Regions from separate parts of the Pantoea sp. Ep11b genome, predicted to be linked through region 2. Evidence: predicted binding sites of a transcription regulator. Region 2 holds the regulator's gene; each other region holds the start of a gene.
What was found. The regulator PurR, encoded in region 2, represses purine synthesis genes. The targets are predictions, from matches to a motif close to CANGCAAACGTTTGCNTG.

Region 1: purE (5-(carboxyamino)imidazole ribonucleotide mutase) is a predicted target of PurR. The motif match lies at 1,016-1,033, and genes of this name have one in related genera.
Region 3: pyrC (dihydroorotase) is a predicted target of PurR. The motif match lies at 1,258-1,275, and genes of this name have one in related genera.
Region 4: purM (phosphoribosylformylglycinamidine cyclo-ligase) is a predicted target of PurR. The motif match lies at 1,530-1,547, and genes of this name have one in related genera.

What each region holds. Positions count from the first base shown of each region.
Region 1 is NZ_CP160631.1:1,396,464-1,399,694, reverse strand. Features, by position in the region: gene ppiB (peptidylprolyl isomerase B) at 1-270, shown strand, start outside; gene lpxH (UDP-2,3-diacylglucosamine diphosphatase) at 270-986, shown strand; gene purE (5-(carboxyamino)imidazole ribonucleotide mutase) at 1,118-1,624, shown strand; gene purK (5-(carboxyamino)imidazole ribonucleotide synthase) at 1,621-2,685, shown strand; gene ybbP (putative ABC transporter permease subunit YbbP) at 2,957-3,231, opposite strand, start outside.
Region 2 is NZ_CP160631.1:2,144,944-2,148,174, reverse strand. Features, by position in the region: gene AB1748_RS10210 (C40 family peptidase) at 107-904, shown strand; gene AB1748_RS10205 (YnhF family membrane protein) at 953-1,042, opposite strand; gene purR (HTH-type transcriptional repressor PurR) at 1,325-2,350, shown strand; gene punR (DNA-binding transcriptional activator PunR) at 2,347-3,231, opposite strand, start outside.
Region 3 is NZ_CP160631.1:1,819,283-1,822,513, reverse strand. Features, by position in the region: gene grxB (glutaredoxin 2) at 1-530, shown strand, start outside; gene AB1748_RS08575 (lipoprotein) at 644-1,207, shown strand; gene pyrC (dihydroorotase) at 1,341-2,384, shown strand; gene dinI (DNA damage-inducible protein I) at 2,447-2,692, shown strand; gene AB1748_RS08560 (hypothetical protein) at 2,837-3,109, shown strand.
Region 4 is NZ_CP160631.1:3,238,151-3,241,381, reverse strand. Features, by position in the region: gene purN (phosphoribosylglycinamide formyltransferase) at 1-429, opposite strand, end outside; gene purM (phosphoribosylformylglycinamidine cyclo-ligase) at 426-1,466, opposite strand; gene upp (uracil phosphoribosyltransferase) at 1,696-2,322, shown strand; gene uraA (uracil permease) at 2,437-3,231, shown strand, end outside.

The DNA.
Region 1 (3,231 bases), 750 kb from region 2:
CTGAAAAACACCAAAGGGACGCTGGCTATGGCGCGTACCTCTGCGCCGCACTCTGCGACCGCACAGTTCTTCATCAACGTCGCTGACAACGACTTCCTGAACTTCCGTGATGAAAGCGTTCAGGGCTGGGGCTACTGCGTGTTTGCAGAAGTGGTTGAAGGCATGGATGTGGTAGAGAAGATCAAAGCCGTCTCTACCGGCCGCAGCGGTATGCACCAGGATGTGCCAAAAGATGACGTCGTTATCCAGAAAGTGACCGTCAGCGAGTAATGTCGCGCACGCTGTTTATCGCAGATCTCCATCTGTGTCAGGAAGAACCGGCGATTACCGCCGGTTTTCTGCATTTTTTAGCGCGCGAAGCTCCTCACTGCGACGCGCTCTATATTCTCGGCGATCTGTTTGAAGCCTGGATAGGCGATGACGATCCCAATCCGCTGCATCAGCAGGTTGCCGATGCCCTGCGCGCCCTGCCGGTGCCGGTTTACTTTATTCATGGCAACCGCGATTTCCTGCTGGGTCGCCGCTTTGCACGCGCCAGTCACATGACCCTGCTGCCGGAAGAGCAGGTCTTGACGCTCTATGGTCAGCGAGTGCTGATCATGCATGGTGACACGCTCTGCACGGACGACGCGGGTTATCTGCGCTTTCGCGCCAGAGTGCATAATCCCTGGATCCAGCGGCTCTTTCTGGCGCTGCCTCTGCGGATCCGCAAGCGGATTGCCGCGCGGATGCGGGCCGACAGCAAGCAGGCTAACCAGCACAAATCTCAGAGCATCATGGATGTGAACCCGGATGCGGTCGTCGCCACCCTGCTGCGCCAGCAGGTGCCGCTGCTGATCCATGGTCACACTCACCGCCCGGCAATTCATACGCTGGCGGTGCAGGGCGAAACGGCACAGCGCGCGGTACTGGGTGCCTGGCACGAACGGGGTTCCATGATTCAGCTCGACGCCAGTGGCATTCAGCTCACTGAATTTGACTTCTGATCTGCCGTTAAACCGACGGCATTAAGCGCGACGCAACCGTTTTCCTTCCGCCTCTGTCATGCTATTCTCGGTGCCCTTCAAAACCTGTCCGCCCGGCCAGGTCTGTTTGTTCATCCACAGGAGTTGACCGCATGTCATCCAACGCCCCGGCTCGCATCGCCATTGTTATGGGTTCCAGAAGTGACTGGGCCACCATGCAGTTCGCCGCTGACATTCTTACCAGCCTGGACGTCCCTTTTCATGTTGAAGTGGTCTCTGCGCACCGCACCCCGGATAAACTGTTCAGCTTCGCCGAAACCGCGGCGGACAACGGTTTTCAGGTGATTATCGCGGGTGCAGGTGGCGCAGCCCATCTGCCGGGGATGCTGGCAGCCAAAACCCTGGTGCCGGTGCTGGGTGTACCGGTGCAGAGCGCGGCGCTGAGCGGCGTCGATAGCCTCTACTCGATCGTGCAGATGCCGCGCGGTATCCCGGTTGGCACGCTGGCGATCGGTAAAGCCGGTGCCGCCAATGCCGCCCTGCTGGCGGCGCAGATTCTGGCGCTGCATGACAGCGCGCTGGCCTCACGTCTCGGCACCTGGCGTCAGAGCCAGACCGATGAGGTGCTTAACCACCCCGATCCGCGGGAGGAGGCATGAAGCCGGTTTGCGTACTGGGCAACGGCCAGTTAGGCCGTATGCTGCGTCAGGCAGGTGAACCCCTGGGCATTGCCGTTTACCCGGTGGGTCTGGACGCCGATCCTGCCGCTCTGCCGATCGCCGACAGCGTGATCACCGCCGAGATCGAACGCTGGCCGGAGACGGCGCTGACGCGTGAACTGGCCAGCCATCCGGCCTTTGTTAACCGCGATATTTTTCCGCGTCTGGCCGATCGCCTGACGCAGAAGCAGCTGCTGGACGAGCTTGGCCTGGCGACTGCCCCCTGGCAGTTGCTGTCGGACAACAGCGAATGGCCGACGGTGTTTGACTCGCTGGGCGAGCTGGCGATAGTGAAAAGCCGCACCGGCGGTTACGACGGACGCGGTCAGTGGCGTCTGCGCGCCGGTGATACGCACCAGCTGCCGGATGCCTGCTACGGCGAATGCATCGTTGAACAGGGCATTAACTTTTCCGGTGAAGTCTCGCTGGTGGGCGCGCGCGGCCACGATGGTAACGTCGTGTTCTATCCGCTGACGCATAACCTGCATCAGGAGGGCATTCTGCGCACCAGCGTCGCCCTGCCCCAGGCGGATCGGGCGCAGCAGCAGCAGGCCGAAGCGATGCTGAGTGCGATTATGCATGCGCTGAACTATGTTGGCGTGATGGCGATGGAGTGCTTTGTCACGCCTGACGGACTGCTGATTAACGAGCTGGCGCCGCGTGTCCATAACAGCGGCCACTGGACGCAGAACGGCGCCTCGATCAGCCAGTTTGAGCTGCATCTGCGCGCCATTCTCAGCCTGCCGCTGCCGCAGCCGGTGGTCTTTGCCCCGTCGGCGATGGTCAACCTGATTGGCACCGACGTAAACCTCAGCTGGCTGCAGCAGCCGCTGGTGCATCTGCACTGGTATGACAAAGAGGTGCGTCCGGGCCGTAAAGTGGGCCATCTCAATCTGACCGACAGCGACACGAAGCGGCTTAAGATGGCGCTGAACGCGCTGGTGCCCCAGTTGCCTGCAGAGTACGCCAGCGGTATTGCGTGGGCAGTTGAGAAGCTCTGATCGCCGCCACCGACAGTGCAGGGCGGCCTGATCGGGCCGCTCAGCATGATGGTGCCGTTCTCTCTCAGTCAGCAGCAGACATCGGGAAAAGATCGCAAAAACGCCCCTGCCCGCCCGTCACGCGTGATAACGCTCCTCATCCCTGAGGGGCGTCCGTTAGCGGATTGAATTCATCCTTCCTGCGTAACGCCTCACTCCGGTTTTCCGCCTGTTGATCTGCATAGCGGTAAAAACGGGCGGGATGCGGCCTGTCCTGCCCCGAATCTGACCGCTACGCCGCATCGAACTTCCTGAACAGAGCCTTTCCTTTCAGTAACCGGATACCCAGCCAGCCGCCGCAGAGAGATAACAGCAGCGCGCCGCACAACGGCAGCGCCAGCCAGAGCGTCCAGTCGGGCTGCCACGGGAAGTCAAAGATGCGGGTCTGTAATCCCCACAGCGCCGCTTCTGCCCCCATTGCTGCCGCAACACCGGAGACCACGCCAAGCAGAGCAAACTCATACCATAGCGTGGTGCGCAGCAGGCGCTTACCGGCCCCCAGCGTGC
Region 2 (3,231 bases):
TTAAAAGAACTGGACTAGAATGGCCTGGGCGCTGATCCTCGATCAGATTAATCTCAACTTTGTCACGGTGCGTAGTGGCCATGACAACTTAACTTACTTACGGACTATGCGTTTAATCATTACGCTTTTCATGCTGGCCTTTGCGCAACTGTTTTTCAACACCGCCGCCGCGTCGCCTCACACGCCGGTGAACGTCAGTTCGCATAAAGCAGAGAAAAAGAGTGCGCGCGACGATGAGCGTCGTAAGCGCCGCCCGGTCAAAACGGTCACGAAAAAACCGCGTGTCACGCCTGTTCAGAAACTCAAAACTAAAAAACAGAAAAAAGCTGAACTCACCGCGACACAGACACCCGCTAAGAAGACCTCGCTTAAAACCGCCCGCATCAGCAAGAATCACGAAAAGAAACGCTATGGTCATCAGCGTGCGCTGAAAACCGCCGACGCGGATACCCGCGAAACCGGCACCATTAAAATGAGCAAATCTCACCGCCAGCGTTACCAGAAGGCGCGTGAAACGGCGATGACCAAGCTGATGGGTCAGCTGGGAAAACCCTATCAGTGGGGCGGAACGTCTCCGCACACCGGTTTCGACTGCAGCGGTCTGGTCTGGTACGCCTATAAGGATCTGGTGAAGTTTAAGATCCCGCGTACCGCCAATGAGATGTACCACCTGCGTGACGCCGCGCCGATCAAGCGTGAGTCGCTGGAGAAAGGCGATCTGGTCTTCTTCCGCATCAATGGCCGCGGCACCGCCGATCATGTCGGAGTTTACCTGGGTGACGGCAAGTTTATTCAATCGCCCCGCACCGGCAAAGATATCCAGATCAGCGCATTAGGGGAAGATTACTGGCAGCGCCACTACATCGGCGCCCGCCGGGTGATGACGCCGAAAACGATCCGCTGAACAGCAGCAGAGTCAGAAAAAAAGCCGGGAAAATCCCGGCTTTTTTTATCAGTGCAGAATGGCGGTAAAACTAAAGGCCACAATCATCAGCAGACAGCCAACGGTGGTCATTAATGCCAGTTTGAGGTCGGTACTCACGGCTTGCTCCTTAGTCACACAGTTCACAGGGTTATTTCATTTTCCCACACGACCCGGTAAAAATCTCGTGTTATCCGTCCAGCCTTGTTAGAATCCCGCCTTTGTTGCGCAACGCGCGCAACGCTGATTCCGTTTGCACCTTTTTTCAGGCGTGATTTCCGTCGCCCGCGGTCAGATTACCGGCCAGCAACGCTGCATTTTTGCGAAAAAAACCCTGAGCAGACGCAAACGTTTAACACTACGCTTATCAGAGAGTTAGATAAGCACCGGAGTCTGATTTACATGGCAACAATAAAAGATGTGGCAAAACGCGCTGGCGTCTCCACGACCACCGTTTCGCACGTCATTAATAAAACCCGCTTTGTCGCTGAAGAGACGCGCGAAGCGGTCTGGCAGGCGATCAAGGAACTGCACTACTCACCGAGCGCCGTGGCACGCAGCCTGAAAGTGAACCACACCCGCACGCTGGGGCTGCTGGCCACCTCCAGCGAAGCGCCCTACTTCGCTGAAATTATCGAAGCCGTCGAGAATCACTGCTTCGATAAGGGCTATACGCTGATCCTGGGGAATGCCCACAACGATCTGCAAAAGCAGCGCGCCTATCTCAGCATGATGGCGCAGAAGCGCGTGGATGGCCTGCTGGTGATGTGCTCCGAATACCCGGACGACCTGCTGCAGATGCTTGAAGAGAATCGCAACATCCCGATGGTGGTGATGGACTGGGGCGAATCCCGCGCCGACTTCACTGACACAGTGCTGGACAACGCCTTCCAGGGCGGTTATCTGGCCGGCCGCTATCTGATTGAGCGCGGGCACCGTGATATTGGCGCCATTCCCGGCCAGATGGAGCGCAATACCGGGGGTGGCCGTCATGCCGGTTTCCTGAAGGCGCTGGAAGAGGCAAATATCCAGCCGCGCGCCGAGTGGATCGTTCAGGGCGACTTCGAGCCGGAGTCTGGCTATCAGGCCATGCAGCAGATTCTGTCGCAGAAGCAGCGCCCTACGGCGGTATTCTGTGGCGGTGACATCATGGCAATGGGGGCGATTTGCGCCGCCGACGAGATGGGATTACGCGTTCCTCAGGATATTTCGGTGATCGGGTATGACAATGTGCGCAACGCGCGCTATTTCGCGCCAGCCCTGACTACCGTCCATCAGCCGAAAGCCCAGCTGGGCGAAAAGGCGCTGGATATGCTGCTGGACCGCATTACCAGCAAGCGTGAAGTGTCGCAGACCATCGAGGTTCACCCGACGCTGATCGAACGTCGTTCCGTCGCCGATGGCCCGTTCCGCGACTACCGGCGTTAATCCTCGCTTAACCACTCCTGATTAAGCGTCTGCGCATCACCCAGATAGCTGAGCAACCAGCCTGTCGCCGGTGATGCACGATCTTCTGCCCAGCTGACGCAGCACGGACTGTCCGGAAACGGAACCGGCAGCGTCAGCTCGGCCAGATCGCCACTGTCGAGCAGCGGTCTGGCCAGATGGCCGGGCACCATCGCCACACACAATCCCGCCTGCACACACTCCAGCCCGGTCTGCCACTCCGGCACCACCAGCCTGCGCTGATTGTCCAGCGTCCACGTCATCCGGCGCGGCAGCGCCCGCGAGGTATCTTCCAGCACCAGCGACGGCCAGCTGCGCAGCGTGTCATCATCTATCTGGCTCGCCTGCGTCAGGGGATGATCGGGCGCGACCACGCAGCGCCAGTTCAGGGTGCCCATATCGCGAAAGGCAAAACGCCCGCCTACCGGAATCGCCTGAGTGGCGCCAATCGCGATCTCCACCCGCCCATCGGCCAGCGCATCCCAGACGCCATTGAACACTTCATAACTGATGCTCAGCTCCATATCCGGGAAGTGGCGATAGAAATCTTTGACCAGCTGTCGGGTACGCTGCGGTTTAGCGATGCGATCGACGGCGATGCTCAGCTGACCACGCCAGCCATTCGCCAGCTGCTGACACTGTCGGCGGGTAGCGAGCATTTTTTTGATAACGCTGCGCCCTTCCCGCACAAAATGTTCGCCTGCCGGGGTCAGCACCACTTCCCGATGCTGACGTTCGAACAGCGGGACCGCCAGCCAGGTCTCAAGCTGACGCACGGTGTAGCTGATGGCAGAGGGCACCCGATGTAGCTCCTGTGCTGCTGCGCTGAAGCTGCCGCCGCGGGCCACCGCGTCAACCACCTC
Region 3 (3,231 bases), 330 kb from region 2:
TCCGTCTGGTTGGCAAAAAAATGGTGCCAATTCTGCAGAAGCAGGATGGCAGCGCCATGCCGGAGAGCATGGAGATTGTCCACTACGTGGATCAACAGGATCACGCGCCGCTGATCACCGGCGCGCTGAATCCGGCCATCGCCGACTGGCTGCGTCACATGAACAGCTATGTGAACAAGCTGCTACTGCCACGCATTGCAGAGGCGGCGTTTGCCGAGTTTGCTACGCCAGAGGCGCGCAACTATTTCCGCACGAAAAAGCAGGTGAGCATAGGCGACTTTGCCGCACTGAAGAGCCATTCGGCCGGATTGATCAAAAATGTCAGCGATGACCTGCGCAAGCTCGACAGGCTTATCGTCCAGCCCAATGCGGTCAACGGCGAGCTATCGGAAGACGATTTTAGCCTCTTCCCCCTGCTGCGCTCGCTGACGCTGGTAGCCGGTATCGACTGGCCCGCCCGGGTCGCCGACTATCGCGATAACATGGCAAAACAGACCCAGGTCAATCTGCTCTCCTCCATCGCCCACTGACCCGCCAGATGAGAGGCGCTGCGGCGTTTCTCATCCCTTTCCTGATGACACCCGCCCTACATTCAGGCAGGCTATGGCCTGTTTACTGGCTCTGATATTCAGGATATCGATCGATGAAAAAGGCTTTTTTCGTGCTGACCGCCCTGCTGTTCGCCCTGCTGCTGAGCGGCTGTAATAAGCTGATGCAATACACCATCAGCGAGCAGGAAGTTAACCAGGCGCTGCAGAAGCATAACAACTATGAGAAAGATATTGGCGTTTCCGGACTGGTTAACGCGCACATCGTGCTGAACAATCTCAGCAGTCAGATTGGTCGCGAAGAGCCGGGCAAAGTGACCCTCTCCGGCAGTGCCAAAATCAACGTCACCTCGCTGTTCGGGCCACAGCAGGCCGATATGCAGCTGAAGATGCGGGCTCAGCCGGTCTACGATCCGCAACAGGGTGCCATCTATCTGCGCGATCTGGAGATTACCGATGCGCAGGTGGCACCGGAAAAAATGGCCGCGATCATGAAGACGCTGACCCCCTACCTCAATCAGTCGCTGAAGAGCTATTTTGATCAGAAGCCCGCCTACGTTCTCAGCGCCGACCGCAGCAAAGGCGAGTCGCTGGCGAAGCGGTTCGCGAAAGGGCTGGAAGTGAAGCCTGGCGAGCTGGTGATCCCTTTTACGCAGTAAGCCCGAATGCCGCGCCTCTGGCGCGGTTTTTCTTTTCTGCATAAAAAGCAGGTGCAAACGGTTGCCTGAATCCTTATGCTTAGACCCCGGCCAAAACACGCCTTTTGTTTTCTCTTCTGCCGGAGCTTCACTGATGACAGCACACCCTCAGCAACTTACCCTGCGTCGCCCTGACGACTGGCATATTCATCTGCGCGACGATGAGATGCTCAAAACGGTCCTGCCCTATACCAGCGCGGTAAATGGTCGTGCCATTGTGATGCCAAACCTGGTGCCGCCTGTGACCAGCGTTGCGGCGGGGGAAGCCTATCGCGAGCGTATTCTGGCGGCACTGCCCGACGATCATAAGTTTACCCCGCTGATGACCTGCTATCTGACCGACTCCCTCGACCCGGATGAGCTTGAGCGCGGTTTCACCGCCGGTCTGTTCACTGCCGCCAAACTCTATCCGGCCCACGCGACCACCAACTCCAGCCACGGCGTGACCGACATCGCCTCGATTGCGCGGGTGCTGGAGCGGATGCAGACGCTGGGCATGCCGCTGCTGGTGCACGGTGAGGTGACCGCGGCGCATGTCGATATCTTTGATCGTGAAGCGCGCTTTATCGAAACGGTGATGGAGCCGCTGCGCCGCCAGTTCCCGGCGCTGAAAGTGGTAATGGAGCATATTACTACCCAGGATGCCGCGGACTACGTTGCCGCTGCCGATGAGAACCTGGGGGCGACCATTACCCCGCAGCATCTGATGTTTAACCGTAACCACATGCTGGTGGGCGGCATCCGTCCGCATCTCTACTGCCTGCCGATCCTCAAGCGCAACGTGCATCAGGAGGCGCTGCGCAAGGTGGTGGCGAGCGGCCATCCACGCTTCTTCCTGGGCACCGACACCGCGCCGCATCTGCGCCATCTCAAAGAGTCCAGCTGCGGCTGTGCCGGGGTATTTAATGCGCCGACGTCACTGCCCGCCTACGCCACCGTATTTGAAGAGCTGGGGGCGCTGGAGCACTTTGAGGCGTTCTGTTCGGAGAATGGCCCGCGTTTTTATGGCCTGCCGCTGAATGAAGGCACAATTACGCTGGTGCGTGAAACCTGGCAGGTGCCGGACACCATCGCTCTGGGCAGCCACTCACTGGTGCCGTTCCTGGCCGGTGAGACGCTGAACTGGCGCATCGCATAATTTCGCTTGCCTCCGGCCTGCGGATACTGTAAATATATACAGTATCTTAACCGGAGGCTGTTATGCGCGTTGAAATTACCGTATCAAATACCCGACCTCTTCCTGCTGGCGCAATCGAAGCATTAAGCGACGAGCTGTCGCGCCGCATCGATGAACAGTTCCCTGACTCGACCAACCACGTCAAGGTGCGTTACGCCAGTACCAACAATCTCAGCGTGCTGGGCGGTGGAAAAGAGACGCGCGACCAGATCAGCGAGATCCTGCAGCAGACGTGGGAAAGCGCTGACGACTGGTTCATTACTGATTAACCGCCACTGTGTTTTTTTCCGGGTGTCGCCACCCGGTTTTTTTATCTTTTCTCCCCTCTCGCGCTTCCCCCGCCCAGCATCTAGACTCTGAATGATCAATGCCCTATGCTTGCGCTCGTCACGCATAACAGGAGATGCGACACCATGACTACTGATAAACCAGAAGAGGCGATGACCTTTGGTGAGTTGCTGGCACTGATTGGCGACCAGCAGCGTCGTTTGACGGTGCTGGAAAATGCCTTTTCCAGTCTGATGTTCTGTCTTGACGATCGGGCCAGCCAGCTGCTGGCGCATAATCTGTCGCTGGAAGCCCAGAACCAGAATCACGATGAGCAGCTCCAGCAGCACTTTGCCCGTCTGGCAGAAAGCGTTCAGAGACGTGGCGGCGGCATCGTGCCGGAAACGCCGACGCTTTGATCCGATCTGGCCTTATCCGCTTTTTGCCTGTCCATTGAATCATGATAAAAATGCCTGCCCGTCAGGCATTTTATTTTTCATCTCCGGCCTGTTAAACACGAATGTTCTGTGAGAAGCTGTTT
Region 4 (3,231 bases), 1.1 Mb from region 2:
CTCTTCGGTGACAAAATGCACGGAGGTGCCATGTTCGCTGTCGCCATTCTCCAGCGCCTGACGGTGCGTATGCAGGCCCGGATATTTCGGCAGCAGAGAAGGGTGGATATTCAGCAGGCGATTGTGAAAATGGGCGACGAACGCGGGGCTGAGGATCCGCATATAGCCCGCCAGCACAACCAGATCGGGCGAGTACGCCTCGATCGCCGCGATAAGCTGGCGATCAAAGGCTTCACGGTCGGCGAAGTCGCTGGCGGCAAGCGCATGCGCGGGTACGCCCGCCTCCTGCGCCCGCGTCAGGCCATACGCGGCGGCACGGTTGCTGAACACGGCAGCCACGCTGCCGTGAATCCGCCCGCTTGCACAGGCGTCAAGGATGGACTGAAGGTTACTTCCGTTGCCGGAAATCAGTACAACCAGCTTTTTCATCCGTTAATAACCACACGCTCTTCAGCATCAGACGCTTTGATCACGCCCAGCTTCCAGGCTTTCTCGCCCGCCGCCTGCATCAGCGCAATCGCCTTATCGGCGTCGGCCGGACTCAGGGCAATGACCATGCCCACACCGCAGTTAAAGGTGCGATACATCTCGAAACGGCTGACGTTGCCCGCCTGCTGCAGCCAGCTGAAGACGGCCGGCCACTGCCAGCTCTTCTCGTCGATGACCGCCTGGGTGTTGTCAGGCAGCACGCGCGGAATATTTTCCCAGAAGCCGCCGCCGGTCAGATGCGCAATCGCGTGCACATCGACCTGCTCAATCAGGCTCAGGATGTTCTTCACATAGATGCGGGTCGGTTCCAGCAGATGGTCGGCCAGTGGTTTGCCTTCCAGCTGTTCAGACAGCGGATCGGTGTTGCTGACTTCCAGAATTTTGCGCACCAGCGAATAACCATTAGAGTGCGGGCCGCTGGAGCCGAGGGCGATCAGTACGTCGCCATCCTGCACCTTGCTGCCATCAATGATTTCTGACTTTTCCACCACGCCGACGCAGAACCCGGCCACGTCATAATCTTCGCCGTGATACATGCCTGGCATCTCGGCGGTTTCACCGCCTACCAGCGCACAACCTGACTGCAGACACCCTTCAGCGATACCGGTAATCACCGCAGAGGCCGTTTCCACATCCAGTTTCCCGGTGGCGTAATAGTCGAGGAAGAAGAGCGGCTCGGCGCCCTGAACCACCAGATCGTTGACGCACATCGCGACCAGGTCAACGCCGATGGCATCGTGACGTTTGAGATCCATCGCCAGACGCAGCTTGGTGCCCACGCCATCGGTGCCGGAAACCAGCACGGGTTCACGGTATTTCTGCGGCAGCGCGCAAAGCGCACCAAAACCGCCCAGTCCACCCATCACTTCCGGGCGACGCGTCTTTTTCACTACGCCTTTAATACGGTCAACCAGAGCGTTACCAGCATCAATATCAACACCGGCGTCTTTGTAACTGAGAGAGGTTTTGTCGGTCACTGCGAGGTCCCCACGCGAGTTGCGGTTGGTGGTTTAAAATAAAGCGCGGCAATTCTATCAGTGCAGGCAAACGTTTGCGAGTCCGGGATTGCGCATCGGACGAATTTCATCAATCCTCTGTTTATCCCTGTAAAAGCCGCGGTATTGCGCAAGGAGAGGTGGCGCGCCGTCCAAAAGGCGGTATAATCCCGCGATTTTTTTTAGCTCAACTCATTCCGGGAGAACACCAATGAAGATCGTGGAAGTCAGACACCCGCTGGTCAAACATAAACTGGGCCTGATGCGTGAGCATGATATCAGTACAAAGCGTTTTCGCGAGCTGGCGTCGGAAGTGGGCAGCCTGCTGACCTACGAAGCGACTGCCGATCTGGAAACAGAGCGCGTCACCATTGAGGGCTGGAACGGCCCGGTAGAGATCGACCAGATCAAAGGCAAAAAAATCACGGTGGTGCCGATTCTGCGTGCCGGTCTTGGCATGATGGAAGGGGTGCTGGAGCACGTTCCCAGCGCCCGTATCAGCGTGGTGGGCGTCTACCGCGATGAAGAGACGCTGGAGCCGGTGCCTTACTTCCAGAAGCTGGTGTCTAACATCGAAGAGCGCCTGGCGCTGGTCGTCGATCCGATGCTGGCTACCGGTGGCTCTATGATCGCTACCATCGACCTGCTGAAGAAAGCGGGCTGCTCCAGCATCAAGGTGCTGGTGCTGGTGGCGGCGCCGGAAGGGATCGCGGCACTGGAGAAAGCGCATCCGGATGTTGAGCTGTACACCGCATCAGTGGATCAGGGGCTGAACGAAAAGGGTTACATCATTCCCGGACTCGGCGATGCCGGGGACAAAATTTTCGGAACCAAATAAATCGCATAGCCGACCAGAGAGTCGGCTTTTTTTTGGCAAAAAAAAGTGCCCGGAACGGGCGCGCCTGCTGCTGCGGCGCGGACCGGCGGGAGAGATAACCTAAGGGGATAAATGATGACTCGTCGCGCCATTGGCGTCAGTGAACGACCGCCGTTACTGCAAACCATTCCGCTCAGCCTGCAACACCTGTTCGCCATGTTTGGCGCCACCGTGCTGGTGCCGATTCTGTTCCATATCAACCCGGCCACCGTGCTGCTGTTCAACGGGGTGGGCACACTGATTTATCTCTTTATCTGTAAAGGCAAAATCCCCGCCTACCTGGGATCCAGTTTTGCGTTTATCTCGCCGGTGTTGCTGCTGCTGCCGCTGGGCTATGAGGTGGCGCTGGGCGGATTTATTCTGTGTGGCGTGCTGTTCTGCATTGTGGCACTGATCGTCAGACGCGCCGGGACCGGCTGGCTCGACGTGATGTTTCCGCCCGCAGCGATGGGGGCGATTGTCGCCGTCATTGGTCTGGAACTGGCTGGCGTGGCCGCCAATATGGCGGGCCTGCTGCCCGCTGAAGGCAGTGCGCCCGACAGTAAAACGGTACTGATCTCGCTGGTGACGCTGGCGGTGACGGTATTCGGTTCGGTGCTGTTCCGCGGTTTCCTGGCGATCATCCCGATTCTGGTTGGGGTGGTCGTGGGATATCTGCTCTCCGCAGCGATGGGTATCGTGGACTGGAGCGGCGTCGAGCGCGCGCCGTGGTTTGCCCTGCCAACCTTCTACACGCCGCGTTTTGAGTGGGTGGCGATGCTGACGATTCTGCCTGCGGCGCTGGTGGTCATCGCCGAGCATATCGGTCATCTGGTCGTTACCGCCAATATCGTGAAAAAGGATCTGATCCGCGACCCGGGTCTGCATCGT